DNA from 2 places in the Arthrobacter sp. P1_H7 genome. Region 1 is predicted to be linked to the other one. Evidence: predicted binding sites of a transcription regulator. Region 1 holds the regulator's gene; the other holds the start of a gene.
The links. Region 1 encodes HrcA, which represses chaperone genes, less so after heat shock. Its sites were predicted from a motif close to TTNGCACTCGNNNNNNNCGAGTGCNAA; they were not measured.
Positions count from the first base shown of each region.

Region 2: a site for HrcA is predicted at 9,967-9,993, ahead of groES (co-chaperone GroES). Genes of this name have one in related genera too.

Region 1 is NZ_JBFUCO010000016.1:62,278-76,223, reverse strand. Features, by position in the region: gene ybeY (rRNA maturation RNase YbeY) at 1-167, opposite strand, end outside; gene AC1DXI_RS15675 (PhoH family protein) at 164-1,252, opposite strand; gene AC1DXI_RS15670 (flavin reductase family protein) at 1,546-2,061, opposite strand; gene AC1DXI_RS15665 (class I SAM-dependent DNA methyltransferase) at 2,251-2,892, shown strand; gene AC1DXI_RS15660 (NAD-dependent epimerase/dehydratase family protein) at 2,913-3,959, opposite strand; gene AC1DXI_RS15655 (GNAT family N-acetyltransferase) at 3,988-4,224, shown strand; gene AC1DXI_RS15650 (N-acetyltransferase family protein) at 4,214-4,933, opposite strand; gene AC1DXI_RS15645 (DNA polymerase IV) at 5,021-6,094, opposite strand; gene AC1DXI_RS15640 (GerMN domain-containing protein) at 6,671-7,597, shown strand; gene AC1DXI_RS15635 (16S rRNA (uracil(1498)-N(3))-methyltransferase) at 7,650-8,438, opposite strand; gene dnaJ (molecular chaperone DnaJ) at 8,441-9,571, opposite strand; gene hrcA (heat-inducible transcriptional repressor HrcA) at 9,650-10,663, opposite strand; gene AC1DXI_RS15620 (DUF3097 domain-containing protein) at 10,981-11,832, shown strand; gene AC1DXI_RS15615 (DUF4870 domain-containing protein) at 11,977-12,396, shown strand; gene hemW (radical SAM family heme chaperone HemW) at 12,529-13,767, opposite strand; gene lepA (translation elongation factor 4) at 13,813-13,946, opposite strand, start outside.
Region 2 is NZ_JBFUCO010000017.1:108,562-125,983, reverse strand. Features, by position in the region: gene AC1DXI_RS17120 (carbohydrate kinase family protein) at 1-596, shown strand, start outside; gene alr (alanine racemase) at 1,295-2,515, shown strand; gene tsaE (tRNA (adenosine(37)-N6)-threonylcarbamoyltransferase complex ATPase subunit type 1 TsaE) at 2,512-3,132, shown strand; gene tsaB (tRNA (adenosine(37)-N6)-threonylcarbamoyltransferase complex dimerization subunit type 1 TsaB) at 3,132-3,803, shown strand; gene rimI (ribosomal protein S18-alanine N-acetyltransferase) at 3,851-4,318, shown strand; gene tsaD (tRNA (adenosine(37)-N6)-threonylcarbamoyltransferase complex transferase subunit TsaD) at 4,315-5,460, shown strand; gene AC1DXI_RS17090 (glutamate--cysteine ligase) at 5,531-6,682, opposite strand; gene AC1DXI_RS17085 (shikimate 5-dehydrogenase) at 6,992-7,825, shown strand; gene AC1DXI_RS17080 (class I SAM-dependent methyltransferase) at 7,894-9,117, opposite strand; gene AC1DXI_RS17075 (hypothetical protein) at 9,184-9,618, shown strand; gene groES (co-chaperone GroES) at 10,153-10,449, shown strand; gene groL (chaperonin GroEL) at 10,531-12,141, shown strand; gene AC1DXI_RS17060 (acyltransferase family protein) at 12,410-14,491, shown strand; gene AC1DXI_RS17055 (DUF389 domain-containing protein) at 14,547-15,428, opposite strand; gene AC1DXI_RS17050 (acyltransferase family protein) at 15,731-17,422, shown strand, end outside.

The sequences.
Region 1 (13,946 bases):
TCCATCAGTTCGAGGTGCAGCTTTTCCATGGCCGGTTCGTCCACCAGCAGGATGGACAGCTCCGCCTGCGGGTGGATGTAGAGGCTTTCGAAGATGAAACGCGACAGCGCCACGAGCTCGGACTCGTCCACGACGGCGCCGGATTCGTTGTTAACCTCAATGCTCATGCGTGTTCTCCCCGCGTTTCCCGGGCAACGGAGTGCTTGACCCGGTTCCTTTGGACTTCGTCCCAGATGCTGTACGCGTTGACGATATCCCCCACGAGGCGGTGCCGGACGACGTCGGAAGCATCCAGGATCGAGAAGTTGACGTCCTCGATCCCCTGCAGGATCTCCTCGACAATCCTGAGCCCCGAGCGGGTGCCGAAGGGAAGGTCCACCTGGGTGATGTCGCCGGTGACCACCATCTTGGAGCCGAAGCCCAGACGGGTCAGGAACATCTTCATCTGTTCCGGCGTGGTGTTCTGGGCCTCATCGAGGATGATGAAGGCATCGTTGAGCGTGCGGCCCCGCATGTAGGCCAGCGGGGCGACCTCGATGGTGCCGGCGGCCATCAGGCGGGGAATGGACTCGGGGTCCATCATGTCGTGCAGGGCGTCGTAGAGCGGCCGCAGGTACGGGTCGATCTTGTCGCTCAGGGTGCCCGGGAGGAAGCCGAGCCGCTCCCCCGCCTCGACGGCAGGACGGGTCAGGATGATGCGGCTGACTTCCTTCTGCTGCAGGGCCTGGACGGCCTTGGCCATCGCCAGGTAGGTCTTGCCGGTACCGGCCGGGCCGATCCCGAAGATGACCGTGTTCGCGTCGATCGCGTCCACATAGTTCTTCTGGTTCAGCGTCTTGGGCCGGATGGTCTTCCCGCGGGTGGAGAGGATGTTGGTGGTCAGCACTTCCACGGGGTTCTGCAGGGACTGGCTGCGGAGCATGGAGACGAGCTGCTGCAGGACGGCCGGGGTGATGACAGTGCCTCGGGCCACCAGCCCGCGCACCTCGTTGAGCAGGCGCATGATGCGCGGCACGTCGGCGGCAGGACCGCTGATCGCAAGCTCGTTGCCCCGGACATGGAAATCGACGGCGGGGAACTGGTTTTCGATGAACCTTAAGGCTTCGTCATGGCTGCCCAGCGACTGGACCATCTGCTCTGAGTCGTCGAACAAGACCACCTCCGTCCGCAGCCCTGGTAGGGAGTGGGGAAATTCCCCTGCGGTGCGTTCTCGGGCGCTGAACCGGGCCTTGCCGTTCGCTGCTTCAGTCATGGTGTTGGCCCGCGGGCCTCTGGTCCCCTCCAGTATGAATATGGTCTGTCGCCGTGATCCGTACCGACGGCGGTTCGCACCGCCCGCGGCCCGGGTCTACGGGTGCTTCCATCTTACGCCAGCGCGGCGCGGCCGACGCCGGAGGGGATCCGGCGCCGGCCGTTACGGGTACGTGTGACCGAAGACGACCCACCCATCCAGCCAGTGGGCGCCTGTTGCCGGGCACGGCTGTTCCGCATTGCCAGGTTCCGGTTCCGGTTGCGGCTCCGGCTCCGGTTCCGGCGTCGACACGGTCATGCCACGCTCTCCAGCGCGCCGGCGCAGGACCGGACGCCCACGTAACTTCCCTTGTAGAAGAGCAGGGGCTCAGCGTCGGGGCGGGCGCCCAGGGCGCGGACGGCGCCGACGACGATCGTGTGGTCGCCGCCGTCGTACTCCTGGTGGAGTTCGCAGTCCACCCACGCCAGGGCCCGGTCCAGAACGGGGTTGCCCAGCGGCGAAGGAGAGTGGCCGACGCCGGCGAACTTCTCCGTCCCCGAGCGCGCGAACTGCCCCGCCAGGTGCTGGTGCTCAGCGGGCAGGATGTTCACGGTAAACCGGCCCGCCGCACGCAGCAGCGGCCAGGTGCTGGACGTCCGCGCGGGGCTGAACGTGACCAGGGCCGGCTCCAGGGACAGGGAGGCGAAGGACTGGCAGGTGAAACCGGCCGGCCCGTGCTGGGTTGCTGCGGTGATAACCGTCAGCCCGGTGGCGAAGTGTCCGAGAATGTGGCGGAGTGTCGTCGGGCTGAGATCAGTTTGTTCCGTCATGGCGGGTCCTTTCGAGCGCTGGTAGCCCCAATCAACCACCGCGGACACGGGTTCCCAAGCCCGGCCGCAACGCACAGTCGCGCAGCGACACAACGTGTCACGGACCCGTTGCATGACGTAAGAATTCGGCACCACGGGTTCGCCGGCCATGGCCGTTAGGCTCGGTTGATGGCAAACCACGAAAATTTGATGGACGTCAGATCTGCGTATGACACAGTGGCCGAGACCTATTCAGCGGTGATCCCGGATACCAGCTTCGAGGCCCCGCTGGATATGGCCATGATGGACCACTTCATCGCGCACCTGCGCGCCACGGCGGACCGGACGGTGATCGACGTCGGATGCGGTGCCGGACGCATGACCAGTTACCTCGGCCGGGCGGGGCTGAACGTCAGCGGTGTCGACGTGTCGCCCGAAATGGTCCGGGTCGCGCAACAACTGCATCCCGGGCTGTTGTTCGAAGCCGGAGAGCTGGCGGACCTGCCCCAGGCCGACGCAGCCGCGGACGGCGTCCTCGCCTGGTATTCGATCATCCGCTCTCCCCCGACGGCGCTGCCGGCGATCGCGCGCGAGTTCTGGAGGGCGCTCCGCCCTGGCGGGTCGGCGCTGGTCGCTTTCCACGCCGGCAGCGGCCACCGCACGATTGACCGCGCCTACGGACACGACGTCCAGCTCCGCACGGAACTTCACGCCCCCGAGGAGGTGGCGCTCCGGTTCACCGAACAAGGCTTTGCGATGCGCGCCCAGCTGGTGCGTTCACCGAGGGCCATGGAAAAACATCCGCAGGCCGCCATTCTCGTCGACAAACCCGTGGTCCCCTCAAACCCTTAGCCCCTCACACCGTTAGCCCCTCACAGGGGTCGTTGGCGTGTCCGCAGGGCGGAACCAGCGGTGAACTGTTCTTCACGGCTGTAGTCGAGATAGTGCCCGAGGGACGGATCGTCGGTTCCCGGCATGGCTCCGGCCGCTGCCGCCTTCACCAGCCAGTCCACCTGATGCGGGATGGTCTGGGCGTATGTCCCAACCGGCTCATAGGCCAGGTCGCGGGAGGCCTTGGTGCTGAGTACCAGCGGGGGCCGGAAATCCCACGGGTGGTCGCCGAGGCCCGCGGGTGCGGTGTCATCCAGCAGCACCTCTTCCCAGTGGTGGCCCAGGTGGCGGGCGATTGCTGCGGCGATCTGCCGGGCATTCGGCGCATCTGGATCGGCGCTGTTGAGGATCCGTGCCGCGGGCACGGCGGCCACCCGTTCCACGAGGGCCGCCGTGTTCACCGCTGCCGTCGTGTGGTCCGCGCCCTGCCCCGCATGGGCCAGGAATACGGCCGGGCGCCGGTCGAGCACCCGTTTGACGAACATCCATTCCCGGGGCAGGGCCGCGCCCTCACCATGTACTTTGGAAGCCCGGATCACAGTCACCGGATGGCCGCTGTCCAGGAGGGCGTGCTCTGCGGCCACCTTGTTCGCGCCATAGCCTTCCCGGGAGTCGTAGTCTCCTGCTCCCGGCCGCATGGTCGGGTTGCCCTCGAGGATGGGCGCCTCAAAGCGGGGCGGTATATCGGAATTGACGTGGTTGCCGGCGGCGTCGACGTACACGGCCTTGCTCGAGAGCATGACGGCGGAGGTCACCGCGGCCAGGTGCGGCAGGAGTTGCCGGGCGTCGGCCTCCGTGTAACACACCGCGTCCACGAGGAGATCGGCACCACCGGCCATCACCCCGGCCAGGGCGTCGTCGTCACGACGTTCGGCGGCGATAAATCGGGCACCGGCGGCAGCCAGGTCAGCCGGCATCTTGGTCCGGTCCCGGCCCGTCATGTCCACGGCCCAGCCGGCACGGATCAGCCGCCACGCAATCGCGCGGCCAAGAACGCCAGTGCCTCCGAGGATCACAGCCCGTTTCATTGGTCCGACTCTAACGGACGGGGTGCGTTTGCGGACGCACAAACCGGGAACGGAATCGTCCCGGTGGGTCTATCTGGGCAACGCCTACGTCCTTCCGGAGTTTCGGAACGCCGGAGTCGGCGGCCGGCTCGTGGACGCCTCGATCCGGTTCGCGCAAGGCATCAATGCCGTACGGATGGTACTTTCCCCCTCCGACGAATCACGCGACTTTTATGCACGGCTTGGTTTCGAGCCGGCCGCGGAACTGAACATTCTCAGGTTCTGACCCTCGGGTCCGCCAGGCCGATGCGCCGGCTCCGGCTCCGGCTCCGGCATGATGGACCCATGGAATTGCAGACTGAGCGTCTCCTCCTGCACGAATACACGATGGATGATTTCGCAGCGGTACATTCATTCGCTTCTGACGTGAGAATCGCCGGACTGGGGCCCGAATACGCCCGGCGAAACTCTGTCGGGCTCGGCGTGGATGTGGCCGGCGAAATGTCGGAGCGGACCATCCGTGTCTCAGGTAGATCCTCCCAGTCGGGTGAAAGCAATTTTCGTGTCCCATCGGGCTGAAAACCGTTCTTGGCATAAAAGGCCTGAGCGCGGGGGTTGGCCTCAAGCACCCACAGGTAGGCGGGTAAATCGCCGAGGGCGGCCCTCAGCAGGGCCTCCCCGAGCCCGGTGCCATGGGTGCGCCCCAGTGTGTAGATGGAGTAAAGCTCAAGCTCTCCGGGTAGGTCATCGTCACGTCCCGTACCTGCGTCGGCAAATCCGACGATTTCATTGCCCTTGTCCACGGCGATGATTCGAGGCTCGGCGCTGTCCCGATAAGGTCGGCGTTTTTCCACGCGCTCCGGGATGCTGGCACGGCGCGCATCGAAGAACGCCGGGGACAGAAGGTGCCCGTAGCATTCCTCATGGGCCCGGGTGTGCATCCGGACTACGGCATCAGCGTCCCCACCCGCGGCCTGGCGGATCTGGTATTCCATCCTCCCAGCCTAGCTTTCACTTGAGGGGTTCTCAGGGTCATTTTCAGCCTGCCCGCAGAACGCTGCGGCGGGAAGGCAGCGACGCCGTCACCAACCGCCGCGCGTCGGCGTATGTCCCGTTCGGGCATCGTCGGGCATTGCCATTTCGGCCCGCAGGCCCAGGAGGCGGATCGGACGGCCCGCTTCGATTCCGGCTGCGAGGTCCAACGCCCGTGCGAGGATTTCGTTCCGGTCGAATGTCTCGGGAATTTTCTTCGCGTGCGTCTTGGTGACGAACGGCGCGTAGCGAACTTTCAGGGTCAGCCCAACCACGGGCCGTCCTTCGGCCACAACATCCTCCAGGACACGCGCTGTCAGCTCCCTCACGGCGTCGTCCACCTGGGCGGGTGCGGTCAGGTCGCGCTGGAAGGTGGTCTCCCGGCTATGCCCGCGGGCGACCCACGGGGTGGCGTCCACAACGCTGGTGCCGTCCCCGCGTCCGAGTTCCGCGTACCAAGGTCCCATCCTGGGGCCGAACTCCGGCACCAGGTCTTGGGGGTCGAACGCGGCGAGCTCGGCGACTGTGTTGATGCCGAGTTTGGCCAGCCGGCCCGACACCTTGGTTCCGACGCCCCACAGGTCCTTGGTGGGCCGACTGCCCATGACAGCGAGCCAGTTCCCGGCAGTGAGACGGAAGACGCCGGCCGGCTTGCCGAACCCGGTGGCGACCTTGGCTCGGACCAGGGTGTCGCCGATGCCCACACTGCAATGCAGCTGTGTACGGGCCAGGACAGCGGCCTGCACCTGCCGTGCGTAGGCTTCCGGATTCTCTATCGTGATGCCCACAAAGGCTTCGTCCCACCCCAACACCTGCACGGTGGCGCCGGGCTGCGCGCGCAAGGTAGCCATGACGATTTCAGACGCCGCTAGGTAAGCCTCCTGATCGACTGGCAGGATCACGGCGTCGGGCACTTTCCGGGCAGCAATGCTTAAGGGCATGCCGGAACCGACGCCGAATGCCCGGGCTTCGTAGGATGCGGTCGACACCACAGCGCGTTCCGTGGGGTCGCCCCGGCCGCCGACAATGATCGGCTTGCCCGCAAGCTCCGGCCGCCGGAGCACTTCGACAGCCGCGATGAACTGGTCGAGATCGACGTGCAGCACCCACCGGATTCCGCTCACGCCACCAGTCTGCCCTAAACGACCCCGGCAGGCATCGCTGGCTCAGCGACGAGGGGCGCCATCGGCTATAGAACCAAGCCACATGGTCAGGCCAATGCGCTGATACGCCTGGTGCTGCGTCCCCTCGCCCGGACTATGACAGACCCGGAGGCGAATCGGATCCGAGACTACGTTTACGTGGCCCTGCACGAGGGGCCAGTCAAGGAGCTCATCGGAGGATAGTGCTGCTGTGCCAGTACACCATCGGGCTGCTGGCACAGCAGGCATAGACAAGCGGCCGTACCACGTCCGCGCGAGGAACCACCGGCAGGCCCCGTTAGGTATCAACTTTGTATCGGCCTCATATCGTTCCCGTTGCAGTTCCGGCGCCGGGGCCCAAACCCGGCTGCCGCGCCGTGCCCGTGTGCCATGCTGGAATCCGGCTCTCCCGGGATCGCCGGGCCGGTCTCCGGCCGGTGAGGGACGGGGACGGCCGCCAGCGGCCTGCGACGGCTACAAACGGATCATCACCGCGGAACGCGGGGCGTAAGACGAAGGGACAGCGGCATCAGCAAGCGTGGAGTTCAGCAGCCATCGGTGGGGCGCGTCCGCCGCGCCGCGCTGGCGTTGGCGCTGCCTGCCGCCCTCGTCCTGTCCGGCTGCGTGGCGACGCCGCAGAGCAGCATCACGAATTCCAGCAGCCCGTCGGAACTCATTCCCGTCCCGGCGTCGGGCGTACCCACCACGAGCGCCCCGCTCGAGACAGCGCAGACGTCGAACAAGGCTCCCGTGTATTGGATCGGCCGGGGCAATGACAACGCGTTTCTCTACCGCGAGTTCCGCGACGTTCCCGACCAGGACAATCCCGTCACCCGCGCCCTGCGGGTCATGATGTCGCAGAAGCCGCTGGACCCGGATTTCTTCACGCCGTGGCAGAATCCGAAGAAGCTGGCGACGTCGATCTCCGGCAAGAACGTCATCACCGTGGATGTCTCCGCTGATGCCTTCAACAGCAACGTGGATGCGGCCATGGCCGAGCGCGCCATCCAGCAGCTCGTCTACACGGCGACAGCTGCCGCGGCCAGCGCCGGCCTCATCGATGCCGGACAGCAGGTCCAGGTGGTTGTGCTGGTGGACGGACACACGGACTACGTCGCCTTCAACCACGTCCGTCTGGGCGAGCCGACGTCCCGCAGCGCCGGGATGGTGGCACCTGTGTGGATCATTGATCCGCAGGAGGGCACGTCCGTGGGCGACGGTTCGGTCAAGATCCGTGGCCGCAGCACCGTCCAGGGCGGGAAGCTCCGCTGGGCGATCCTCAAGGTTGACGGCGACGGCGACAACGCCAAGACCGCCTATCTCAACGGCAGCGCCACCGCCTCGGCCGATGCAACCCAGTCTGGGCTGTTCACGTTGTCCGTGAACCTCGGCCCGGGCAATTACGAGGTCCGGGTGTCCCAGGTGGACGCAGCCGACAGCGCCAAGGAAGTATTCCAGGACACCCGCGGGTTCACGGTCAAATAACCTTCACGGTCAAATAGCCGCCACTGTCACTGGTGACGGCGGCTGCAGCAGGTCACCAGCGGCCGAGGATGTCGCTGGCCAACACGGTGGCGGCGGGCCCCGCCGTGGACGAACGCAGCACATGGTGCCCCAAAAGGGCCGTGACCGCGCCGGCGTCGCAGAGCCGGGTTACCTCCCGCGGGCTGATGCCGCCTTCCGGACCCACTATCAGCAGGACCTCACGGGATCCGGCATCGCCTGCCATAACCTCGCCGGGCTGCGCGGATTCCAACCAGGATTCCAGGACGAGCCGCAGGGGGCGTACGGCGTCTTCATGCAGGATGACGGCGAGGTCTGCCGCCGCCACGGCCGCCTGCAGCCCGGCGCCGTCGACGGCGGCCCGGACCTCGGGAATCCATGCCCGGCGCGCCTGTTTGGCGGCGGCCGTCACCACTGACTGCCATTTGGCATGCGCCTTCGCGGCCCGCTCAGCCTTCCACCGCACAATGGACCGTTCGGCCTGCCAGGGAATGACGGCGTCGATGCCCAACTCAGTCGCGGTTTCGGCCGCGAGTTCGTCGCGATCGCCCTTGGCGAGGGCCTGGACCAGGACCAGCCGGATTCCCGGCGGAGGTTCCTCTGCAAGGTCCACGCATTCGACGGTCAGCTCCCCGGGAGCGACGGCGGTCACGGTGCCGGTCAGGCGTTTGCCGGCGCCGTCCGCGATGTCGACGACTTCGCCGACGGCGATCCGTTTGACGGTGACGGCGTGGCGCGCCTCGCCACCCTCGAGGACGAAGGCCGAGCCGGGGACCTGCTGGTCCAGGGTGCCTGGGGAGGTGAAGAAGACCGGGTTACTCACCGCTACAGGTTACCGAGCCGGTCCCGCAGTTTGGCGAAGACGCCGCCGCTGGCCGCAAGCTTTCCTTCCGTGTGGTGCTCGCCGCGGTGCTTGGCCAACTGGCGGAGCAGTTCTTCCTGGACGTGATCGAGCTTGACCGGCGTTTCCACCTGCAGGTGCACCTTCAGGTCGCCGCGGCCGTGACCGCGCAGGTGCGTGACGCCGAGGCCGCGCAGGGTGATGACCTCGCCCGACTGGGTGCCGGCCTTGACGTCGATCTCCTGCTGCCCGTCGAAGGTGTCGAGGGATATTTCGGTGCCGAGCGCGGCAGCCGTCATGGGAATGTTGAGGCTCGCGTGGAGGTCATCGCCCTCGCGCACGTAGGTGGGGTCGTTGTTGACCCGGATCTCCACGTACAGGTCCCCGGCGGGGCCACCGGCAGGGCCTGCCTCGCCCTGGCCGGACAGCTGGATGCGGGTGCCGGTGGCGACACCGGCCGGGACCTTGACGGTCAGGGAGCGGCGGCTGCGGATCCGGCCCTGGCCGCTGCATTCGTTGCAGGGGTCCTTGATGACGGTGCCGAACCCCTCGCAGGATCCGCAGGGGGCGGATGTCATGACCTGGCCCAGGATGGACCGCACGGCGCGCTGGACCTGACCGCTGCCGCCACAGATGTCGCAGCGGACCGGGTGGGTGCCCTCGCGGCAGCAGGACCCATCGCACGTGGGGCAGATGACGGCCGTGTCGACCTCGAGCTTCTTGTTCACGCCGAACACTGCGTCGCGGAGGTCGATCCGGACGCTGATCAGCGCGTCCTGGCCGCGGCGGACCCGGGACGCCGGGCCGCCCTGGCCGCCACCGGCGCCGAAGAAGGTCTCGAAGATGTCCTGGAAGGCGAAGCCCTGGCCCGAGTAGCTGCCGCCGCCGAAGCCGTTGTCGGTACCGTTCTCGTTGCCGGTGGTGTCGTAGACCCGGCGCTTCTGCGGATCAGAGAGGACCTCGTAAGCGTGGGTGACTGCCTTGAACCTGTCCGAGGCGTCCTCCCCGGGGTTCACATCCGGGTGCAGGGTGCGGGCCAGTTTCCGGTAGGCCTTCTTGATCTCCTCCCCCGATGCGTCGCGGGAGACTCCAAGAACGTCGTAGTGGCTGCTCAAAGTGTGTATCTCTTCCTTTTCGTACTGCCTGTGGGGCACTGCCTGTGGGGCAAGAAGTCGTGTTCGGTCCCGGGCCTGTCAGGGCCCCAGGATCCTCGAAAGGTAGCGGGCCACCGCGCGGACGGCGGCCATGGTGGTGGGATAGTCCATCCGGGTGGGCCCAAGCACGCCGACCTTGGCCGTGGCGTCCGGCCCGTAGGCTGTGGCCACAACCGAGGCCTCGGCCAGACCGTCGTAAGGGTTTTCCCGGCCGATGCTGACCGTGACACCCCGCGGGTCTTCGGCCATTTCGCTGAGCAGGCGGAGCATGACCACCTGCTCCTCGAGGGCCTCGAGCACGGGGCCGATGCTGAGCGGGAAGTCCACGTTGGAGCGGGCCAGGTTGGCGGTGCCGGCCATGACCATGCGCTCTTCGCGGCTGCTCGTGGCCAGGGCCTCCAGGCCGCGGGCCAGCGCCTGGGCCGCTCCGCGCCGCGCCGGCGGGCCACCGGCAACGACGGCGGGCAGCAGCTGCGGCATCAGGCTCAGCGGGGTTCCGGAGAGGCTGGCCAGAAAGCTGGTCCGCAGTTCCGCCAGCGCGTCGTCGGGAAGGTCCTGCCCGACGTCGATCACGCGCTGCTCCACCTTGCCGCTGTCCGCGATCAGTACCGCCAGCACTTTCCGGGGCGCCAGCAGCACGAACTCGATGTGTCGCACCCGGGCGCGGCTGAGCAGCGGATACTGCACGACGGCGACCTGGTTGGTCAGGTGCGAGAGGAGCCTCACGGTCCGGTCAAGGATGTCGTCGAGGTCGTCGGATCCTTCCAGCAGCGCCTGGATGGCCCGGCGCTCAGCCGGGGACAACGGCTTCACCGCTGAGATCTGGTCGACGAAAAGCCGGTAGCCCTTGTCGGTGGGGATCCGGCCGGCGCTCGTGTGCGGTGCCGTGATCAGGCCCTCATCTTCCAGCGCCGCCATGTCGTTTCGGATCGTGGCGCTGGAGACGCCGAGATGGTGCCGTTCCACGAGCGCTTTGGAACCAACGGGCTCACGCGAATGGACGTAGTCCTCCACGATGGCGCGCAGCACTTCGAGTTTGCGCGGTTCGCTCACGCTCCACCTCCAATCGACTGTCCCGCAGTCGGTGCCGTCCGCCGTGTCCGGTCCGGGTCCACAAGTGCTGCACGGACGGTCCGCAACAGGACAAGGGTTAGCACTCGACATGCCTAAGTGCTAACCAGTCTAATATGAGTCGCCGCGTTGTTAGCATTGGATTCGCTCCAGGCGTGGCCCGCGGGAACGCGATTCCCGTCACGCCGGCGCCGAGACCGTGGCAGCCGCTGCCGTTGCCGCGCCGTCGCGGTCCGGTTCCGGCCCCGGAGAGTTCCACCGACCGCCGTACATTCCGAGTGCAAAGTAAGCGTGTAGAGATGTCGTACCAGAACTGGGGACCCCAGGACCTGTCCGCCCCCACCAAGACCCAGTTGCCGGAAGTCCCGGTGGAACGCGGGATGGTCCTCGAAGAGGTCCAGTCCGGCTGGGTGGGCGCCGTAACCCGGGTGGAGAAGTCCGGCGGCATGCACGTGGTGGCGCTGGAGGACCGGCGGGGCAAGTCGCGGTCCTTCCGCCTCGGCTTTGGCTTCCTCCTGGAGGGCCAGCCCATCCGCCTGATGCCGCCGGCCCCGAATAAAACGGCACCGGCCGCCGGTGCCGGCCGCACGGCGTCGGGCTCGGTGCGGGTGGCGGGGCAGCGCGCCCAGGTGGCCAAGGCCAGCCGTATCTGGGTGGAAGGAAAGCACGACGCCGAGCTGGTGGAGAAGGTGTGGGGCGATGACCTCCGGGTGGAGGGCATCGTCGTCGAACCCCTGCACGGCATTGACGACCTCGCGGCCGCCGTGGCGGAGTTCGGCCCGGGCCCGGGGCGGCGCCTCGGCGTGCTCGTGGACCACCTGGTGCCCGACTCCAAGGAGTCGCGGATCGCCGATGCCGTCATGGCCTCACCGGGCGCCGCCGGCAACGTCCTCATTGTGGGGCACCCCTACGTGGACGTGTGGCAGGCCATCCGGCCCGCGGTCCTGGGGATCGAGCAGTGGCCGGTGATCCCCCGCGGCATGGACTGGAAGACCGGCATCCTGATGGCTTTCGGCTGGCCCCACTCCACAAAGGAGGACATCGGCCTGGGCTGGCAGAAACTCCTGGGTGCTGTCCGCAGCTACGCTGATCTGGAGGCGTCGCTGCTCGGCCGCGTGGAAGAGGTCATTGACTTCCTCACCGTGCCCTAGTCCGCCGCGGCGGCCGCCCCCTGATCTCCATTTCCGGGCGCGAGCAAGTATTCTTGAAACGGCGGCCGCGCTTCCAGTGCGGTCCCGGCTAGTTCAGGCACAACCCAGGCAGCAACGCATCACCGCAATCCGAAGGGCTACACCGTGGCAGATAACGCACGCGAACACACGGGCAATCAGGCTGGCCATGGCCAGCCCCCGTACCATGGGGTTCCGGCAAACGCGCTGCCGCTGACGGCCAGCGAGGACCGCCAGTGGGCCACGCTCGCCCACTTCGGCGGCATCCTGGGCTGCGTGCCGTCGCTGCTGATCTACCTCATCTTCAAGGACCGCGGCCCGTTCACGGCGCAGGAATCCAAGGAAGCCCTCAATTTCACGCTGCCGCCGACCATCGCCGCAGTGCTGGCCAATCTGCTGGTCTTCATCCCGGTGGTGGGCAACCTCTTCGCCGTGCTCGCCACGGTGATCTGGATTGCTGTGACGTGCTTCTCGGTGGCGGCAGGCATCCACGTCAACCGCGGCCAGCCGCACCGTTACGAGTTCAACCTGCGCTGGATCAAATAGCCGGCCCGGACCAAGCTAGAGAGAGCCGGCCGCTTCCCGTATGGGGCAGCGGCCGGCTCTTTTTTGTGGGGCAGGCTGTGTGCGGCCGCTGATACGGGCAGCCAAATTGTGGAGGCTTTGCGGCCGGGCAGACTAGTCCGGCAGGATCCTGCGGACGACGGCGTCGGCCAGCAGCCGGCCCTTGAGAGTGAGGATGAGCCGGCCCTTGAAGGCGGCCGCGGGGTCCACGAGGCCGTCAGCGATCAGCCCCGCGACGGCGTGCCTGCCGGTGTCCCCCAGGCCGCCGAGGCTCGGGATGTCGAGTCCGGAGTTGAGCCGGGCCTCGAGCATGACGTGTTCCACGTTGCGGGTTTCGGTGTCCAGCGTTTCGCGTCCGGCGGCCGGTGAGACCCCGGCGCCGAGGCGGTTGGCGTAGGCGGTGGGGTGCTTGACGTTCCACCAGCGGACGCCGCCGACGTGCGAGTGCGCCCCGGGCCCGATGCCCCACCAGTCGTCCCCGCGCCAGTAGGCGAGGTTGTGCCGGCAGGCCTGTTCGGGGGTGCGGGACCAGTTGCTGACCTCGTACCAGGCGAGCCCGGCGGCGGAAATCAGTTCGTCGGCGAGTTCGTATTTGGCGGCGTGGTCGTCGTCGTCAATTTCCGGGACTTCGCCACGGCGGATCTGCGCGGCAAGCTTGGTGCCGTCTTCAACGATCAGGGCATAGGCGCTGATGTGGTCGGGGGCGTAGGAAAGTGCGGTCTCGAGCGAGTACCGCCAGTCTTCCAGCGACTCCCCCGGCGTCCCGTAAATGAGGTCGAGACTGACGGCGAGCCCGGCATCGCGCGCCCACTGCACCACCTCGGGCACCCGGCTCGGCGTGTGGGTGCGGTCCAGGACCTTCAGGACATGCGGCACGGCCGACTGCATGCCGAACGAGACCCGGGTGAACCCGGCGTCGGCGAGCAGCTGCAGGGATGCGGGCGTGACGGAATCGGGGTTCGCCTCGGTGGTTACCTCGGCGCCGGGCTGCAGGCCCCAGGCGCCGATAGCGGCTGTGAGGATCCGCGCCAGGTCCTCCGCCGGCAGCAGCGTGGGGGTGCCGCCGCCGAAGAAGACCGTGCTGAGGGGACGGTCAGGCAGGCCGCTGCCCCTCAGGGCCGCGGCGGCGAACTCCACTTCCGCGATCGCGGTGGCGGCGTAGGCGTCCTGGGAGGCCCCGCCGCCCAGCTCGGTGGCGGTGTACGTGTTGAAGTCGCAGTACCCGCAGCGGACCGCGCAGAACGGGATGTGCACATACAGCCCGAAAGCGCGCTGATCGGCGCCCTCGCGCGCCTGGCCGGGCAGGAGCCCGTCCGGCGGCGCCGGGTCGCCGAGGGGAAGGACGCTAGGCACGGGCCCGGCCTGCCGATACTGCAGCAACAGTCAATACCTGCACCGTTACTTCTTGGCCTTGTCCTTGGACTCGTCCGTTGTCAGCGCGGCGATGAAGGCCTCCTGCGGCACCTCGACGCGTCCCACCATCTTCATGCGCTTCTTGCCTTCCTTCTGCTTTTCCAGCAGCTTGCGCTTTC
Region 2 (17,422 bases), on a different contig from region 1:
ACGCGCACAAGAACGGCGTCCAGCTGTTCGGCGACGTCGGCTGGGACCCCACCGGCGCGTGGTCCTCGACCCGGCTGGACAACCTGAAGTATTTCCACGCCTTCATGCCGAACCAGCACGAGGCCATGAACTTCACGGGCCGCGACGACCCCTGGTCCGCCCTGTACTCGCTCGCGGACCGGGTTCCGGTGGCGGTGGTCACCCTCGGCGCCCAGGGATCCATGGCCGTGGATTCGGAAACGGGGGAGGAGGAGTGGGTCCCGTCCCTGCCGGTCCGGGCCTACGATCCCACCGGCGCCGGTGACTGCTTCGGTGCGGCCTTCATTGTCGGCTCCCTGGCCGGCTGGCCGCTGGGAGACCGTCTCCGCTTTGCCAATCTGTGCGCCGCCCTGGCCGTCCAGGAGGTGGGCGGCTCGCTGGCCGCACCCGGCTGGGGCGACATTGCCGACTGGTGGCAGCGGGCCAACGCCAGGAAGGAACGGCAAAGCAGCCAATGGCTTCGCCGCTACCGCTTCCTGGAAGAGATCGTGCGCGATGTCCCGCCCGAGGCCCAGCGGCGCGCGACGGCGACCATCGCCCACCTGTCCGACGCGTAGCCGGGCGGGGCAGCCGGGGCTTTCGTGGCCGGCACGAGTGGGCATGTCCCGCGGTGGGTGCCGGCCGGGTTCGTGGCACCACTGGACATGTCCTCCGCTGGGGCCAGGGCTTGGGCATGGACCCGTTCTGCGCGGCCTTGGGTGTGAAGATTGGGCATGTCCAGTGGTGGGTGACGGGCCGGGTTCGGGCCACCAGTGGACATGTCCTCCGCTGGGGCCAGGGCTTGGGCATGGACCCGTTCTGCGCGGCCTTGGGTGTGAAGATTGGGCATGTCCAGTGGTGGGTGCCGGCCGGGTTCGTGGCACCACTGGACATGTCCTCCGCTGGGGCCAGGGCTTGGGCATGGACCCGTTCTGCGCGGCCTTGGGTGTGAAGATTGGGCATGTCCAGTGGTGGGTGACGGGCCGGGTTCGTGGCACCACTGGACATGTCCTCCGCTGGGGCCAGGGCTTGGGCATGGACCCGTTCTGCGCGGTCTTGAGCGTGAAAAATGGGCATGTCCCGTGGTGGGTGCGGGCCGGGTTCGTGCCACCACTGGACATGTCCTCCGTTGAGGCCAGGGCTTGGGCATGGACCCGTTCTGCGCGGTCTTGAGCGTGAAAAATGGGCATGTCCCGCGGGGAGGAATGGGCATGTCCCGCGGTGGGCGGCCCAGGCCGATTATTCGGCCCGCAGCGCCCGCGCCTAGAATCGTTAGGTGACTTACCAAGCAGCAACAGGCGATCTCCTGCCCGGTTCGGCGGCAGTGCCGGCCCACGCTGAGGAGCGCTCAGCCGTAATCGACCTCGATGCCATCCGGCACAACGTCCGCCGCATCGCAGCCGTGGCCTCACCCGCGCAGGTCATGGCCGTGGTCAAGGCCGACGCCTACGGGCACGGCGCCGTCCAGGTGGCCCGGGCCGCCCTCGGCGCGGGGGCCAGCTGGCTGGGCGTCGCCCACATCTCCGAGGCCCTCACCCTGCGCGCCGCCGGGATCGAGGCGCCGCTGCTGGCCTGGCTGCACACCCCGGACAGCAACTTCGCCGCCGCGGTGGCCGCCGGCATCGACATCGGCTGCTCGGGCTGGGAACTGGACCGGATCGTGGCCGCGGCCCGCGAGCAGGAACGGCCCGCCCGAGTGCACCTGAAGGTCGACACCGGGCTCGGCCGCAACGGCGCCACCCTCGACGCCTGGGACAGCCTGGTCGGCGAGGCCATGGAACACCAGGACCAGGGCCTGCTCCGGGTCGTGGGGATCTTCTCCCACCTGGCCGTTGCCGACGAACCCGAACGGCCCGAAACCGACGAGCAGCTCGCCGCGTTCCGCCAGGTCCTCGCCGTCGCCCAGGACGCCGGCGTGGACCCCGAGGTCCGCCACCTCGCCAACACCCCGGCCACCCTCTCCCGGCCGGACACCCACTTCGACCTGGTCCGTGTGGGGCTGGGCCTGTACGGGCTGTCCCCCTTTGAAGGGCAAAGCCCGGCCGAGCTCGGGCTGCGCCCGGCCATGACGGTCCGCACGGTGGTCTCGCACTGCAAAGACGTGCCCGCCGGGCAGGGCGTTTCCTACGGGCTGAACTACCGCACGGACGGTGTCAGCACCCTCGGGCTCATCCCGCTGGGCTACGCCGACGGCGTGCCGCGCATCGCCACCGGTGGGCCCGTCCGGGTCGAGGGCACGAACTATCCGGTGGTGGGGCGCATTGCGATGGACCAGATGGTGATCGACCTCGGACCCCGCCACGTGGCGGCCGGAGGCCCGAGCATCCTCGGCGCCGAGGCAGTGCTGTTCGGCGACGGCGCCGACGGCGGACCCACGGCAGATGACTGGGCCAGGGCCGCCGGTACCAATAACTACGAGATCGTCACCAGGATCAGCCCGCGCGTGCCGCGCCGCTACCTCAACGAAGAGCCCTCCACCGGCGAAGAGCGGCCGTGAGCGGGCCCGCGTGGGAACGGAGCCTTGAGGTCCGCACGGCGGCTCAGACGCATGCGCTCGCCGCGGCCCTCGGCGCCGTGCTGGAAACCGGAGATCTGCTGGTCCTGACCGGCGAACTGGGTGCCGGCAAGACCACGTTCACGCAGGGGCTGGGGGAGGGACTGGGAGTGCGGGCCGGCATCATTTCGCCGACCTTTGTCCTGGTGCGCATCCATCCCAACCTGCCCGAAGGACCCCGGCCGGGCGGACCGGACCTGGTGCATGTGGACGCCTACCGGCTGGAGTCGGCCGCTGAAATCGACGACATCGATCTGGAAAACACCATGGATAGCGCCGTGACGGTGGTCGAGTGGGGCCGCGGCCGGGTTGAGCACCTCAGCGACAGTCGGCTGGAGGTGGAACTCCACCGCACCCGCGGAGGTGCCGCCGCGCCCGCCAAAACGCCCGCCGAAACGTTCGCCGAAACCCCCGCCGCCGGTCCCGTTCTGGACTTCGACACGGACGACGACGACGAGCTGCGGACCGTCGTGATCCGCGGCTTCGGCCCGCGCTGGGCCGAAGTGCCGGCGCTGCCCGGCGCCGAGCCCTTGCCCCAGACCCCGGAACGGAATCCCTGATGCTGATCCTCGCCATCGACACCTCAGCTGTCGCCAGCGCCGCCCTGGTCTCCGACGATGCACCGGAATCCGTGCTGGCCAGCTTCGCCACCGAGGACACGCGCACCCATGCGGAGGTCCTGGCCCCGGGAATCGACGGGCTCCTGGCCGAGGCCGGCGTCAGTGGGCGCGACGTCGACGCTATCGTCACCGGCGTCGGCCCCGGACCGTTCACGGGACTGCGCTCCGGGATCGTCACGGCCCGCACCCTCGCGTTTGTCTGGGGCAAGCCGCTGTACGGCGTCATGAGCCTGGACGCGATCGCCCTGGAAGTAGCCGAATCCACCGACTCGGCCGCGGAGTTCATTGTCGCCACCGATGCGCGCCGCAAGGAAGTGTACTGGGCCCGGTACACCCTCTCCGATGCCCAGCTGCCGCACCTGGAGGACGGCCCGCACGTGGGATTCGCCGCGGATCTGCCGGATCTGCCCGTCTACGGTGCCGGGGCAGGAATCTACTCCGACGTCGTCAAGGCGGTCGCCGAATTCAGCACCCGCCAGCCGGAGGCCCTCTCGCTCGGCCAGTTCGCACTTGCCCGGCTCTCCGCGGGGGAACAGCTCCTGGACTCCACCCCCTTGTACCTGCGCGAATCCGACGCCCAGGTGCCCGGACCCCGGAAGCGTGCCCTGTGAGCGCGGGGCGAGCCGTCCGGCTGCCCGGCGGGGTCACCCTGCGGGACATGGACGCCGCGGACATCCCCGCCGTCCACGCCCTGGAACGCCGGCTCTTTCCCGTGGATGCCTGGCCGCTGCAGATGTTCCACGACGAGCTGGCGCAGGCGGATACCCGGCGCTACCTTGTGGCGGAGATCCACGGCGGGATCGTGGGCTATGCCGGGCTCATGTGCATCGAACCGATCTCGGACGTCCAGACCATCGCCGTGGTGCCCGAGCAGGAAGGCAAGGGCATCGGCTCGGCCCTGCTCACCGAGCTGATCGCGGAAAGCCGGCGCCGCCACGCCCAGGACGTGCTGCTCGAGGTCAGGGCGGACAACCCCCGGGCCCAGCAGCTCTACCTGCGCTTCGGCTTCGAACAGATCCACGTCCGGCCCCGCTACTACCGCGACGGCGTCGACGCCCTGATCATGCGGCTCCAGCTGCCCCGCGAACCGCTCAGCCCCCAGCCAACGGAAGCAGGCCGACCATGAACCGCACCCAGCCGCTCGTGCTCGGCATCGAGTCCTCCTGCGACGAAACCGGCGTCGGCATCGTCCGGGGGACCACCCTGCTGACGAACACCGTCTCGTCCTCCATGGACGAACACGTCCGCTTCGGCGGCGTGATCCCCGAGATCGCCTCCCGCGCCCACCTCGACGCATTCGTCCCCACCCTCGAGGAGGCCCTCGCGGAGGCGGACGTGACGCTCGCGGACATCGACGCGATCGCCGTCACCTCCGGACCGGGCCTGGCGGGGGCCCTCATGGTGGGGGTCTGCGCGGCCAAGGCACTCGCCGTCGCCACCGGCAAACCGCTCTACGCCATCAACCACCTGGTGGCGCATGTCGGCGTCGGGCTCCTGCAGCAGGGCGGCGGCACAATGAATCCGTTGGGCAACGCGACGCCGGTCGGCGCGGCGCAGCAAACCACTCAGCAGACCGCGCAGCCAACCCTGCCCGAGAACATGGGCGCGCTCCTGGTCTCCGGCGGCCACACCGAGATCCTGCGGATCCGGAGCATCACGGACGACGTCGAACTGCTGGGCTCCACGATCGACGACGCCGCCGGCGAAGCCTATGACAAGGTGGCGCGGCTCCTGGGCCTGGGCTACCCGGGCGGCCCGGCCATCGACAAGCTGGCGCGCACCGGCAACGCCAAGGCCATCCGGTTCCCGCGCGGACTCACCCAGCCCAAGTACATGGGGACCGCCGAGGAACCCGGACCGCACCGCTACGACTGGTCCTTCAGTGGACTCAAGACCGCCGTCGCCCGCTGTGTGGAGCAGTTCGAGGCCCGCGGCGAGGTGGTGCCCGTCGCCGACATCGCCGCGGCCTTCCAGGAAGCGGTTGTGGATGTGATTACCGCCAAGGCGGTGCTCGCCTGCCGCGAAAACGGCATTACGGAGGTCCTCCTGGGTGGGGGCGTTGCCGCCAACTCGCGGCTGCGCCAGCTCACCGAACAACGCTGCAGCGCAGCCGGGATCCGGCTGACAGTGCCGCCGCTGCCGCTGTGCACGGACAACGGCGCCATGGTGGCCGCGCTCGGGGCGCAACTGGTGATGGCCGGCGTGAAACCGAGCGGGATCGGCTTTGCGCCGGATTCCTCGATGCCGGTCACGACAGTCTCCGCCTGAGGCTGCGTCCGCCTGAAGCTAGGACGGCCTGCGGCTTCAGGCGCCTCCGTGCCGGCTCTTGGCGCCGGAGCTAGGCTTCGGGGCCCTTGCGCATCTGCTTGACCAGGTCCAGGACAACGGCGCGCAGGTCGCCGCCGTGCGCCGCCGCAACGCGCCGCTGCCGCTGGTACCCGGCGCCACGCTCAACGATCTTCAGGACGTCGGCCAGCTCCGCGGCGCAGCCCAGTTTCACCGCGACGGGTTCAAGGCGGGCCACCGTCTCACGGATGTGGTCGGTAACCAGCTGCTCGTTGCCCGCGGCGTCGAGGATGATGATTGCGTCCAAGCCATAACGGGCCGCCCGCCATTTATTCTCCTGGACATGCCAGGGCGGCATGGTGGGTATGGTGCCGCCGTTGTCCAGCGTCGTGGAAAACTCGTCGACGAGGCACTGCGTCAGGGCGGCGATGGCGCCGACTTCCTCGAGCGTGGCCAGGCCGTCGCAGATGCGCATCTCGATGGTGCCGAAGTGCGGGACGGGCCGGATGTCCCAGCGGATTTCCGAGAGCGAATCGATCACGCCGGTGGTGAACATGTCCTGGGCGTACGCCTCGAAGTCCTCCCAGCTGGAGAACTGGAAGGGCAGCCCGGCGGTCGGCAGCTGCTGGAACATCAGCGCCCGCTGGGAGGCATATCCGGTGTCCTCGCCGCCCCAGAAAGGGCTGGACGCGGACAGCGCCTGGAACTGCGGGAAGTAATTGACCAGGCCGTCCAGCACCGGAAGGACCTTGTCCCGGCTGTCCAGTCCGACGTGCACGTGGACGCCGTAAATGACCATCTGCCGGCCCCACCACTGGGTCCGGTCAATGAGCTTGGCGTAGCGTTCCTTGTCCGTGACGGGCTGCAGCTGGGGCGGGCTGAAGGGATGGCTCCCGGCGCAAAAGATCTCCACACCCATCGGATCGGTCACGTCCCGGACCGCAGCGAGCGAGCTGCTCAGGTCCGCCTTGGCCTCCGCAACAGTGGTGCAGATGCCCGTGACGAGCTCCACGGTGTTCAGCAGCAGCTCCTGCTTGATGTGCGGGTGCTCGTCGTCCTCATTGAGTTCGGGATGCCGGGCCGCGACGCCGCGCAGCACCTGGTTCGCCACGGAGGCCAGCTCGCCGGTCTCGGCGTCGACGAGCGCCAGCTCCCATTCCACGCCTAGGGTCGACTGCCTGGATGAAGCGAACTCGATCTTCATGTGGTCCCTTCACTGTTTTGCTGTCCCTGGCCGTGGTCCTGGTGGGGAAATGCGCTGGCAAACACCCTCGGACATGCCCCTGGACGTGGCACCGGCGGTGTCACGTGCAATTTCCCACATACCAGGGCGCCGGCCGGGCGGCTGGCAGGGCTACGGGTGGTCCAAGTCTAGTGCAGGGCCGGCCACGGGACCGTGTCAAAGTTGCCGCTGGTGCGTGAGTGTATTCACAACGTGGCTGGTCAGCGACGGCGCGCGCAGTCGCGCGGTGAGCCGCGGGTGGCCGGACCCATCCTGGCGTTTAATGGAGCTGTGCCCATTCTGAACAAAGACATGACCCTGTGTATCTCGCTCTCGGCCCGGCCCAGCAACAACGGGACGCGCTTCCACAACCATCTGTACGAACAGCTGGGCCTGAACTGGATCTACAAGGCCTTTGCCCCCACCGACCTCGCCCAGGCGATCGCCGGGGTGCGCGGCCTCGGCATCCGCGGCTGCGCGGTGTCCATGCCTTACAAGGAGGACGTGATCGCCCTCGTTGACGTCATGGACCCGTCGGCGAAGGCCATCGACTCGGTCAACACCATCGTCAACGACGGCGGCCGGCTGACGGCCTACAACACCGACTACACCGCAATCGAGCAGCTCCTGCAGAGCAATGCGGTCCCCAGGGACTACTCGGTGCTGGTCCTGGGCGCCGGCGGCATGGCCAAGGCCACCGTGGCAGCGCTGCGGGATGCCGGGTTCAAGGACGTGACCGTCGTGGCCCGCAACGAAGAATCCGGCCGCGCCCTGGCCGAACAGTACGGCTTCGCCTGGAGCGCCGAACTGGGCGCTGCGGCGTCCGGTACCGGCATGGCCGACATGCTGATCAACGTCACCCCTATCGGTATGGCAGGCGGCCCGGACGCCGCCGCGCTGCCCTTCCCGCAGGAGGCCATCGACGCCGCCAAAGTGGTGTTCGACGTCGTCGCGCTCCCGGCCGAGACGCCCCTCATCAAGGCCGGCCGCGCGGCCGGCAAGACCGTGATCACCGGAGCCGAGGTGGCCACGATCCAGGCGCTCGAGCAGTTCGTGCTGTACACCGGCGTCCGGCCGACCGACGAGCAAATCCGGGCCGCCGAGGAGTTCACGCGGGCCCAGTAACCCGGCCGCCCAACCGCTTCCCTGGGATCCTGCCGGCGGGGCCCTGCGCCCGGGGCCCGCTGGCGGGGCTAGACGGGCTCCACCGAGATGGCCACCCGGTCCTCGCCGATCCTGGTGAGGACCAGGGTGGCCGATTTCTTGTCCTTGTGTTTGGCGCTGCCGCCGGGCAGGAGTTGCTTGCGCAGCTCCTCCGGCGTGACAGCGGTGCCGCGTTTCTTGATGTCCAGGACCCCGATGCCTTGATCCTTGACCCAGGACTTGAGTGCCTTGACGTTGAACGGCATCACCTCCAGGACCCTGTAGGCCCTGGCGAACGGGGTGTCGTGCAGCTCCGGGGCGCAGATGTAGGCGATGTGCTCGTCCACGAGGTGCCCGCCCAGCTGGAGCGCGACGTCGGCCACCAGGCCGGCGCGGATCACCGCGCCGTCGGGCTCGTACAGGTACCCCTCCACGGGTCCCACGGGCGCCACCGGGCCGGCGCCGAAGTCCTCGCCGCTGGTGAGCTCAGCGGAACCAAGGGGTCCGAGCACGAGGGCCGCGCGCCGCACCCCGGGACGCCGCACCGCGTTGAACCACAGGGCCACTTCGGTCACGTCCCCGCCCACAGAGACCCACTGCGCCTCGCAGCCGGCCGGCACGGAATCGTGCGGCATGCCCGGTCCCATCTTCACGCCGACGGCGCGGCCGGAGCCGGCGAGTGACTCCACGAAGGACAGCGGCGGGGAGAAATCCTCCGGATCCCAGATCCGCTTGGTTCCGGAAGTGGACGTCGTGCGCCGGGCGGGGTCGAGCCAGACGCCGTCGATCCCCTCGAGCGATACCGACGTGGCATCGGAATGGACCACGGTGGCATTGCGGAACGGGATCAGGTTCATCGTGGCGCAGGCGGCCGTGGCCTCGTCCATTTCCACGGAGGTGACGACCAGGTCCAGGGAAGCCAGGGCCATGGAATCCGCCCCGAGCCCGCAGCCCAGATCCGCGACGTGGCCGATCCCGGCCTCCGCGAACCGCTGCGCGTGCCGTGCCGCCACCGTGAGCCGGGTGGCCTGCTCCAGGCCGGCCTTGGTGAAAATCATCTGCCGGGCGAACTCGCCGAACTTCGCCTCGGCCTTGGTCCGCAGCCGGGACTGGGTGAGCACGGCCGAGACCATTTCGGGGGAGTGGCCGGCCTTGCGCAGCGCCGCCGTGAGGCGGAAGGCCTCGTCTTCGCGGTACGGCCCCAACGACGCCAGCAGCTCCCAGCCCTCGGGGGTGAGGATCGGGGCAATATGTTCCTGCGGTGCGTCAGTCATGCCATCCAGCGTAGTTGAGGTCCGCGGGCGCGCTGTGACCGGACGGCGGGGGCTAGGCTTGACGGCATGGAAGACAGCGGCACAGGCGACAGCATCTCAGCGGACACAGCCGGACAGGACACGGTCGGGAACGACGACGCCGGGCAGGAGCGCCGGCGCCCGCAGGGGCTGGCCCGCTACGCAAAACCGGCGCTGATCGCCGGCGCGGTGATCGCCGTCGTGTCCGTCGCACTTTTGGTGATCATCTTCTTCCTCGACTCCTTCAACGCCACCGTGTATTCCGTCGGCGGCAAGAACGTCCAGGACGCCACGGACGAGGCCCGGGCCATCCGCGACACCTATACCGCGGCCCGGCTCGGCGGCATCATCTTCCTCATCGCAGGGATCCTGCTGGCCGCCGCCGGCGCCGTGCTGATGTACCGGCACCGGAACGACGAAGGCCAGGACACGGACGAAGACGACGGCGAGGACGTGGACTTCGACGACCTCGCAGGCCAGTAGCCACCGAGTAGGCGCACGCGGGGGCGCAGCGCGTGGGCCCCGCGCCCGCAACGCCAAGCGGTGCCACAGGCCACAGGACATGCCCAGCCTCCTGCGCCATGAATGGGCATGTCCTCCCGGGCAGCTCACGCTCGTTGCGCATGTCCATCGCTCAGCGCGGGCAGCGAACATGATGCCCAAATGCCCTCCGGCCGCCACGAAGATTGGGCATGTCCTCCGGGGCAGCCCGCACCCGCTGGGCATGTCCATCGCTCAGCGCGGGCAGCGAACATGATGCCCAAGTGTCCACCGGCCGCAGCGAAAAATGGGCATGTCCCCCGGGGCGAAATGTTCACCCGGAACGAATTTCTGGCACTCGCCTTGACCGAGTGCTAACCATTTACATAGAGTCGTCATTAGCACTCTCCCTAGGAGGGTGCTAACACATGAAGCGCGCTCCGCCAGGCACGCTGCCGGCACCGCGACGACGGTCTGTGCGCCTTGGCATCACCGCTTCATAGTCCACAAATTTGCTGACGAAAAGGAGAGGTCCGAGTGTCGGTCTCTATTAAGCCTCTTGAGGATCGTATTGTTGTCCGCCCGCTCGAAGCCGAGCAGACCACGGCTTCCGGCCTGGTCATCCCGGACTCCGCGCAGGAGAAGCCGCAGGAAGGCGAAGTTGTTGCAGTAGGCCCCGGCCGCTTCGACGACAACGGCAACCGCGTTCCCATCGACGTTGCCGTCGGCGACGTCGTCATCTACTCCAAGTACGGTGGAACCGAAGTCAAGACCGGCGGCACCGAGTACCTCGTGCTCTCCGCCCGCGACGTTCTGGCGATCGTCGTAAAGTAACTCTCTTGGACCCCCGCGCAGCCGATCCTTTCGCATTGAATGGATCAGTTGCGCGGGGTTCTGTCTTGAAAGGACAAAACCATGGCAAAGCAGCTTGCGTTTAACGACGCTGCCCGCCGGTCGCTTGAAGCCGGCATCGATAAGCTCGCCAACACCGTCAAGGTCACGCTGGGCCCGCGAGGCCGCAACGTCGTACTGGACAAGAAGTGGGGCGCCCCCACGATCACCAACGATGGCGTGACCATCGCCCGGGAAATCGAGCTGGACGACCCCTACGAGAACCTTGGCGCGCAGCTTGCCAAGGAGGTCGCCACCAAGACCAATGATGTTGCCGGCGACGGCACCACCACCGCCACCGTCCTGGCCCAGGCCCTGGTCAAGGAAGGCCTCCGCAACGTAGCGGCAGGCGCCGCTCCGGGCGAAATCAAGCGCGGCATCGAGGTTTCGGTCGAGGCCGTCGCTGCCCGCCTGCTGGAGAACGCGCGCCCGGTTGAAGGCACGCAGGTCGCCAACGTGGCCGCAATCTCCGCCCAGAGCGACGAGGTCGGCGAGCTCCTGGCCGAGGCGTTCGGCAAGGTCGGCAAGGATGGTGTGATCACCATCGAGGAATCCTCCACCACGCAGACCGAGCTGGTCCTCACCGAGGGCATGCAGTTCGACAAGGGCTACCTGTCCCCGTACTTCGTCACCGACGCGGAACGCCAGGAGGCCGTCCTCGAGGACGCCCTGATCCTGATCAACCAGGGCAAGATCTCCTCGGTGCAGGACTTCCTGCCGCTGCTGGAAAAGGCGCTGCAGAGTTCCAAGCCGCTCTTCATCATCGCCGAAGACGTCGAGGGCGAGGCCCTGTCCACGCTGATCGTCAACCGCATCCGCGGCACGCTGAACGTCGTTGCCGTCAAGGCGCCGGGCTTCGGTGACCGCCGCAAGGCCATGCTGCAGGACATCGCGACCCTCACCGGTGCGCAGGTTGTCTCCGCGGAGCTGGGCCTGAGCCTGGACACCGTTGGCCTCGAGGTGCTCGGCACCGCACGCCGCATCACGATCACCAAGGACAACACCACGATCGTCGACGGCGCCGGTTCGGCCGAGGACGTCGCCGCCCGTGTTGCCCAGCTGCGCGCCGAGCTGACCCGCACCGATTCGGACTGGGACAAGGAAAAGCTGCAGGAACGCCTGGCCAAGCTGGCCGGCGGCATCGGCGTGATCAAGGTTGGCGCTGCCACCGAGGTTGAGCTGAAGGAAAAGAAGCACCGCATCGAGGACGCCGTGTCCTCCACCCGCGCTGCCCTCGAAGAAGGCATCGTGGCTGGCGGCGGTTCCGCACTCATCCACGCGCTGAAGGCGCTCGACGAGGACGCTGCCGTCCAGGCCCTCGAAGGTGACGCGGCTGCGGCCGTCGGCATCGTTCGCCGCGCCCTGGTCCAGCCGCTGCGCTGGATCGCCCAGAACGCCGGCTTCGACGGCTATGTCGTGGCTGCCAAGGTGGCCGAATCCGCCGTGAACCAGGGCTTCAACGCCAAGTCCGGCGAATACGAAGACCTGATCGCCGCCGGCGTGATCGACCCCGTCAAGGTGACGCGTGCGGCTCTGCGCAACGCGGCCTCCATCGCAGCACTGGTCCTCACCACGGAAACCCTCGTGGTGGAGAAGCCAGCTGACGAAGACGAGCACGCAGGGCACAAGCACTAGGCTCTGCCCGCAGGGGGACGGTCCGGCAATTTGCCGGGCCGTCCCTTTTCTGTCGAGTCTCTGCTGCCGTTCTGCCGTGTTCTTGGCCGCAAGTTGCCGTGATTCTGGCAGAGTTAACCCGTCAGGCGCCGCTCCAGCGTCCCAGGTTCACTGGAAACTCCCACGTTGGCATGCCTCAATGGGGATCAGTGGCCGCCGCGGCGATTGGCCATCAAAATTACGTTTTGGTAACATGGAGGCTTTGGTTATCTGGTTGAGGGGTAGTTCTATGACACAGCAAGGAACCTTGCCCCGGCCTGCCCGGCACAATGCCGCGGCGGGGCACGATCCCGCACCCAAGACCGGCCGAAAATCCACCTTCAGGCCCGAAATCCAGGGACTCCGGTCCCTCGCCGTGCTGATGGTCATGAGCTATCACATTTGGCTGGGCCGAGTCTCCGGCGGCGTGGACGTTTTCCTGCTCATCTCGGCCTTCCTCATGACGCTGCAGTTCGTGGGCCGCTACGAGCAGGGCCGGTCCATGGCCCTCATCAAACACTGGCTGCACCTTTTCCGGCGCCTCGTCCCGGCCGCCGTCACCGTCCTGGTGGCCATCCTCGCTGCAACTGTCCTGTTCCTGCCCCGGACCCGGTGGATGGAAATCATCAACCAGGGCTGGGCCTCCCTGGTCTATGCCGAGAACTGGCTCCTGCAGACCCAGGCGACGAACTACTACGCCGCGGACCACAGCCAGGCCAGCCCCTTCCAGCATTTCTGGTCCCTTTCGATCCAGGGCCAGGTCTTTATCCTGTGGCCGCTCATTTTTGTGGGAGCCGCGATCGTCGCCAAGCGCTTCAAGCTCCGCTACCGCGTGCTGCTGTGCTACGTCTTCGCCGTGATCTTCGTTGGTTCGCTGCTCTACTCCATCGTCTTCACCCAGGCGAGCCAAACGGAGGCGTACTTCGACACCTGGGCCCGGCTGTGGGAGTTTGCCCTGGGCACGCTGGTGGCTTTGGCCCTTCCTGCCCTGCGGCTTCCGCGCGGCTGGCGGATCGGGCTTGGCTGGCTTGGCATTGTTGCCATGCTCAGTTGCGGCCTCCTGCTCAATGTCCAGGCTTCCTTCCCGGGGTTCGTGGCACTCTGGCCCACCCTGGCGGCAGCCTGCGTCATCGCCGCCGGACAGTCGGGGAGCAAGTTCGGCGTCGACCGGATCCTGAGTTCGAAGCCTTTGGTCCGGCTGGGTGACATTTCGTACGCCCTGTACCTGTGGCACTGGCCGGTCCTGGTCATCTCGCTTGCCGTGCTGCACAGGGACAAAGCGGGTCCGATCACGGGCGCCGTCATCGTCACCGTTTCACTGGTGCTCGCCTACCTCACCACCCGCTTCATTGAGAAGCCCTGGCGTGAGTGGCAGTGGCCGGAGGTGCGGCGGCGCCGCGCCCTCGTCGCCATCGCCGCGGTCGTCGCCACCGCCGCCGTGCCGCTGGCCGGGATTCAGATCCAGCAGCGCCTCGAAAGCGAGGCGGTACTGGCCCAGGCCCCGAAGAACAACCCGGGCGCCTTGGCGCTGATGCCCGGCTTTGTGGACCAGGCGGACGCCAACGCCGTCCTGCTCCCCACCCCGCAGACGCTGCCGCAGGACTGGGCCAGCCTCCCGAACTCGTGCTCCGGTGACCTGCAGCCGCAGGACAAGACGCTTCAGAAGGACTGTTTCCAGAACAATCAGTCGGACACCGGAGCGAAAAAGGTCCTGGTGATCGGTGATTCCCACGCCCAGCAGTGGCTGGGCTCAATCGGTCCCCTCAGCGATGAGAAGGGCTGGCGGCTTTACGCCATGCTCAAGGGCGCCTGCAAACCCAATATTGCGCCGCAGCACGTCTCCGCGGATTGCGACAATTTCAATGCGGCGGTCGCATCGGAAGTGAAGAACAACCCGCCGGACGCCATTATCATCGTGGGCACTGAAGCGGCGCCGTCGTCGCCACAGGAGACTGTGATCCCGGGCTTCGAAGCCACCGCGAAGTCTTGGGCGGACGAGGGCATCAAGGTCGTGGCGCTCCGGGACAATCCGCGCTTTGCCTTCAACATGGCAGAGTGCGTAGCGACCAAGGGTGCCGACGCGCCGGACTGCAGGCCGCGCGAGCAGGGCCTCCTGGCGGCGACGAATCCCTTGGCCGCGCTGGATGGCAAGCTGCCGGGCGTTGCGTTCGTTGACATGACTGACTTGATCTGCAACGGCACGGAATGCCCTGGCGCGGTCGGCAACACCTACGTCTACCTGGACAACAACCACCTCAGCCGGAGCTATGCGGCCAGCATGGCCCCCATGTTCAGCGAGAGGCTCCTCGCGGCGACCGGATGGGGCCCATAAGCCCGCCGGTTCCCGGGCGCGGCGGGCCATGGCGGGCGCCTGCGGCGCACATGCGTCAGCGCTGGGAGCGGTCCGCCCTGCGCCGCAGCTGCCGGGCGGCGTCCGGCGCCAGCCGCTTGGTCACCAGCCGGTAGAACAGCAGGACGCCGACGGCGGCCACCACGATTCCCAGTAGGTTCAGGAACAGCTGCACGGCGGAGCCGGCCGCCTTCTGGTACTCGCCCAGGACCAGTGCCACGGCGACAAACCCGGCTGCCGGCACCGTCGTGACGGAGATGAACACCCCGATCAGCGCCGCCGAGCGCCGGCTGATGACCGACAGCATCCCGGCTGTTCCGGCGAGGACGGCGACGATCAGGGAATAGGGGCCGGGGTGGTAGATGAATTCAACTGCCGAACCGTGGTCCAGCGCGTCTGTAGGGAACAGCCCGAGTGGTATGGAGAGCCACGCGGTCAGCGCGGCGGCCAGCATCGCGACGGGAAAGCCGACGCCGAGGGCCAGCGCCGCGTCACGTCCGAGCCGCCGCTGGCGCCGCACCAGGGCCACGGCCAGGGCAGCCAGCGGGCCGAACTCCGGGCCAACGGCCATGGCGCCGACGATGGCAATGGTGGAGTCCGTCACGATGCCGATGGCCGCCAGCTGCGTCGCCAGGACCAGGAACGCCAGGAAACTCCACGTCAGGCGCGAATCCTCGCCGGTCTGCCGCGACACCTCGTCCCAGATCACGGCGTCCGCGCCCTCACCTGGAGCCTCCGCTTCCGCCCGGTCGGCGCGGTCCGAGAGCACAAGGTCCGGTGCAATGACCGTAATCGACCCCCGTTGCTGGACATCGAGGGCGTGCAGCTTTTCCACGAGCCCCTCCACGGATTCCCGGGCCAGCAGAACCTCGATAACGTCCCCGGGCGGCGTGACGGAAGAATCCTTCGCCAGCGCCACTTCCGAGACGCCGACGTGATTTGTACAACTTTCGAGAACAACTCCGGACAATTCACCCGGAACACAAATGCGCAGCTGCACGATCACTTGGCGGCCTCCTCAGACTCGTACCAGCCTAGCTTCCGCCGCGCGGCCGACGACGCTGCCGACGACGCCGGCGGCCCCCCGAGAGCGCCGCCAGCGGGGCGCACGGAGGCCGCCGCCCCGGCCCCGCGGAGGACTTCGCGGCACCTGTGCGATTGGCAAAGAAAATTACGTTTCGGTAACATTGATGTTTTGGAAACCGGCCGGAAGGGTTATTTGTGTCGAACGAGCGAACCATCGTCACCCCGCCAAGGGCGGATGCAGGTTCTCCGGCGACCCGAAAAACTAGCTACCGCCCCGAAGTCCAGGGCCTTCGCGCCCTCGCGGTCCTCATGGTGGTCACGTACCACGTGTGGCTGGGCCGGGTCTCCGGCGGCGTGGACATCTTCCTCCTCATTTCAGCCTTCCTGATGACGCTCAGCTTCACACGGAAGGTCGAAAGCGGCGCGCCGCTCCGGCTGCTCAGCCACTGGCTGCATCTGCTCAAGCGCCTGCTGCCCGCCGTCGTCGTGGTCATTCTCGGCGTCCTCGCCGGCACCTGGGCCATCCTGCCGCAAAGCCGCTGGCCCGACGTCCTTGAACAGGCGTGGGCGTCCCTGCTGTACCGGCAGAACTGGCTCCTGGCGGACAGCGCGGTGGACTACTACGCCCAGGACCATTCGGGCGCGAGCCCGCTCCAGCACTTCTGGTCACTCTCGATTCAGGGCCAGGTGTTCGTGCTCTGGCCGCTCGTCTTCGCCGGCACGGCGCTGCTTTCCCGCCTGCTCCGCCGCTGGTCCGGCCAGGACCACGTCCTGCTGCGTTACCGGTCACTGCTGGTTGCGGCCTTCGGCGCCATCTTCGCTGTGTCCCTGGCGTACTCGATCCAGCAGACGGCCACGAACCAGGCCCACGCCTACTTCGATACCGGCGCGCGGCTCTGGGAGTTTGCGCTCGGCTCGCTCCTGGCCCTTGCCCTGCCGTATCTGAAGCCGGGCAGGATCCTGCGCGTCGTGCTCGGCTGGGCCGGCCTCGCGGCCATGCTTTCCTGCGGGCTGCTGCTGACCGTGGACCGTTCCTTCCCCGGCTTCATCGCGCTGTGGCCCACGCTGGCCGCCGCCGCGATCATCACCGCCGGTCAAAGCGGCAGCCGATTCGGCGTTGACCGCTTCCTGACCTGGAAACCCCTGGTGGCGCTGGGGGATAACTCCTATGCGCTCTACCTCTGGCACTGGCCGCTGCTGGTCCTGGCCCTCGCCGGGGCGGGCATCACGGCGCCCAACCTGTTCCAGGGTCTGTGCATCGTTGCCGCGTCCGTCGTCCTGGCCGTACTCACCACCCGTTTCGTCGAGAAGCCTCTGCGCGAATGGCACTGGCCCAAGCGCCGCGCCTGGCGTACCGCCGTCGTGATTGCCGCCTGTGGTGCCTTGCTGGCGGGTCCCGTCGCCGTGTGGCAGAGCCAACTCCTGGCCGACGAAGCCGAGGCCGCGTCCCAGCCCAAGGAACTGACCCCCGGCGCGGCCGCCCTGGCACCGGAAAACGCCGGCAAACCCACTCCGGCAGCCAAGATCATCCCCGCGCCGGCGGCGATGAAGAACGAGTGGGCGGACATCGATGGGCTGTGCACGGACGGAAACGTCCCAAGCGACCCCCTGCTGCAGGGCTGCCTGCAGAACAACAAGCCGGACAAGGTCACCAAGCGGATCGTGGTGCTCGGTGACTCGCACGCCCAGCAGTACATGGCGGCGCTGGGCCCCATCGCGAAAAGCCACGGCTGGGAAGTTGTCACGCTCCTGAAGGGCAACTGCCGCTTCGGCGGGGAGTCCCCGGAGCGGGACGCTGACTGCAACGCCTTCAACCGGGCCAGCGCGCAGTACGTCCTGGACCACCGCCCCGACGCCGTTTTCACGGTGGCGTCGCTGACCCACAAG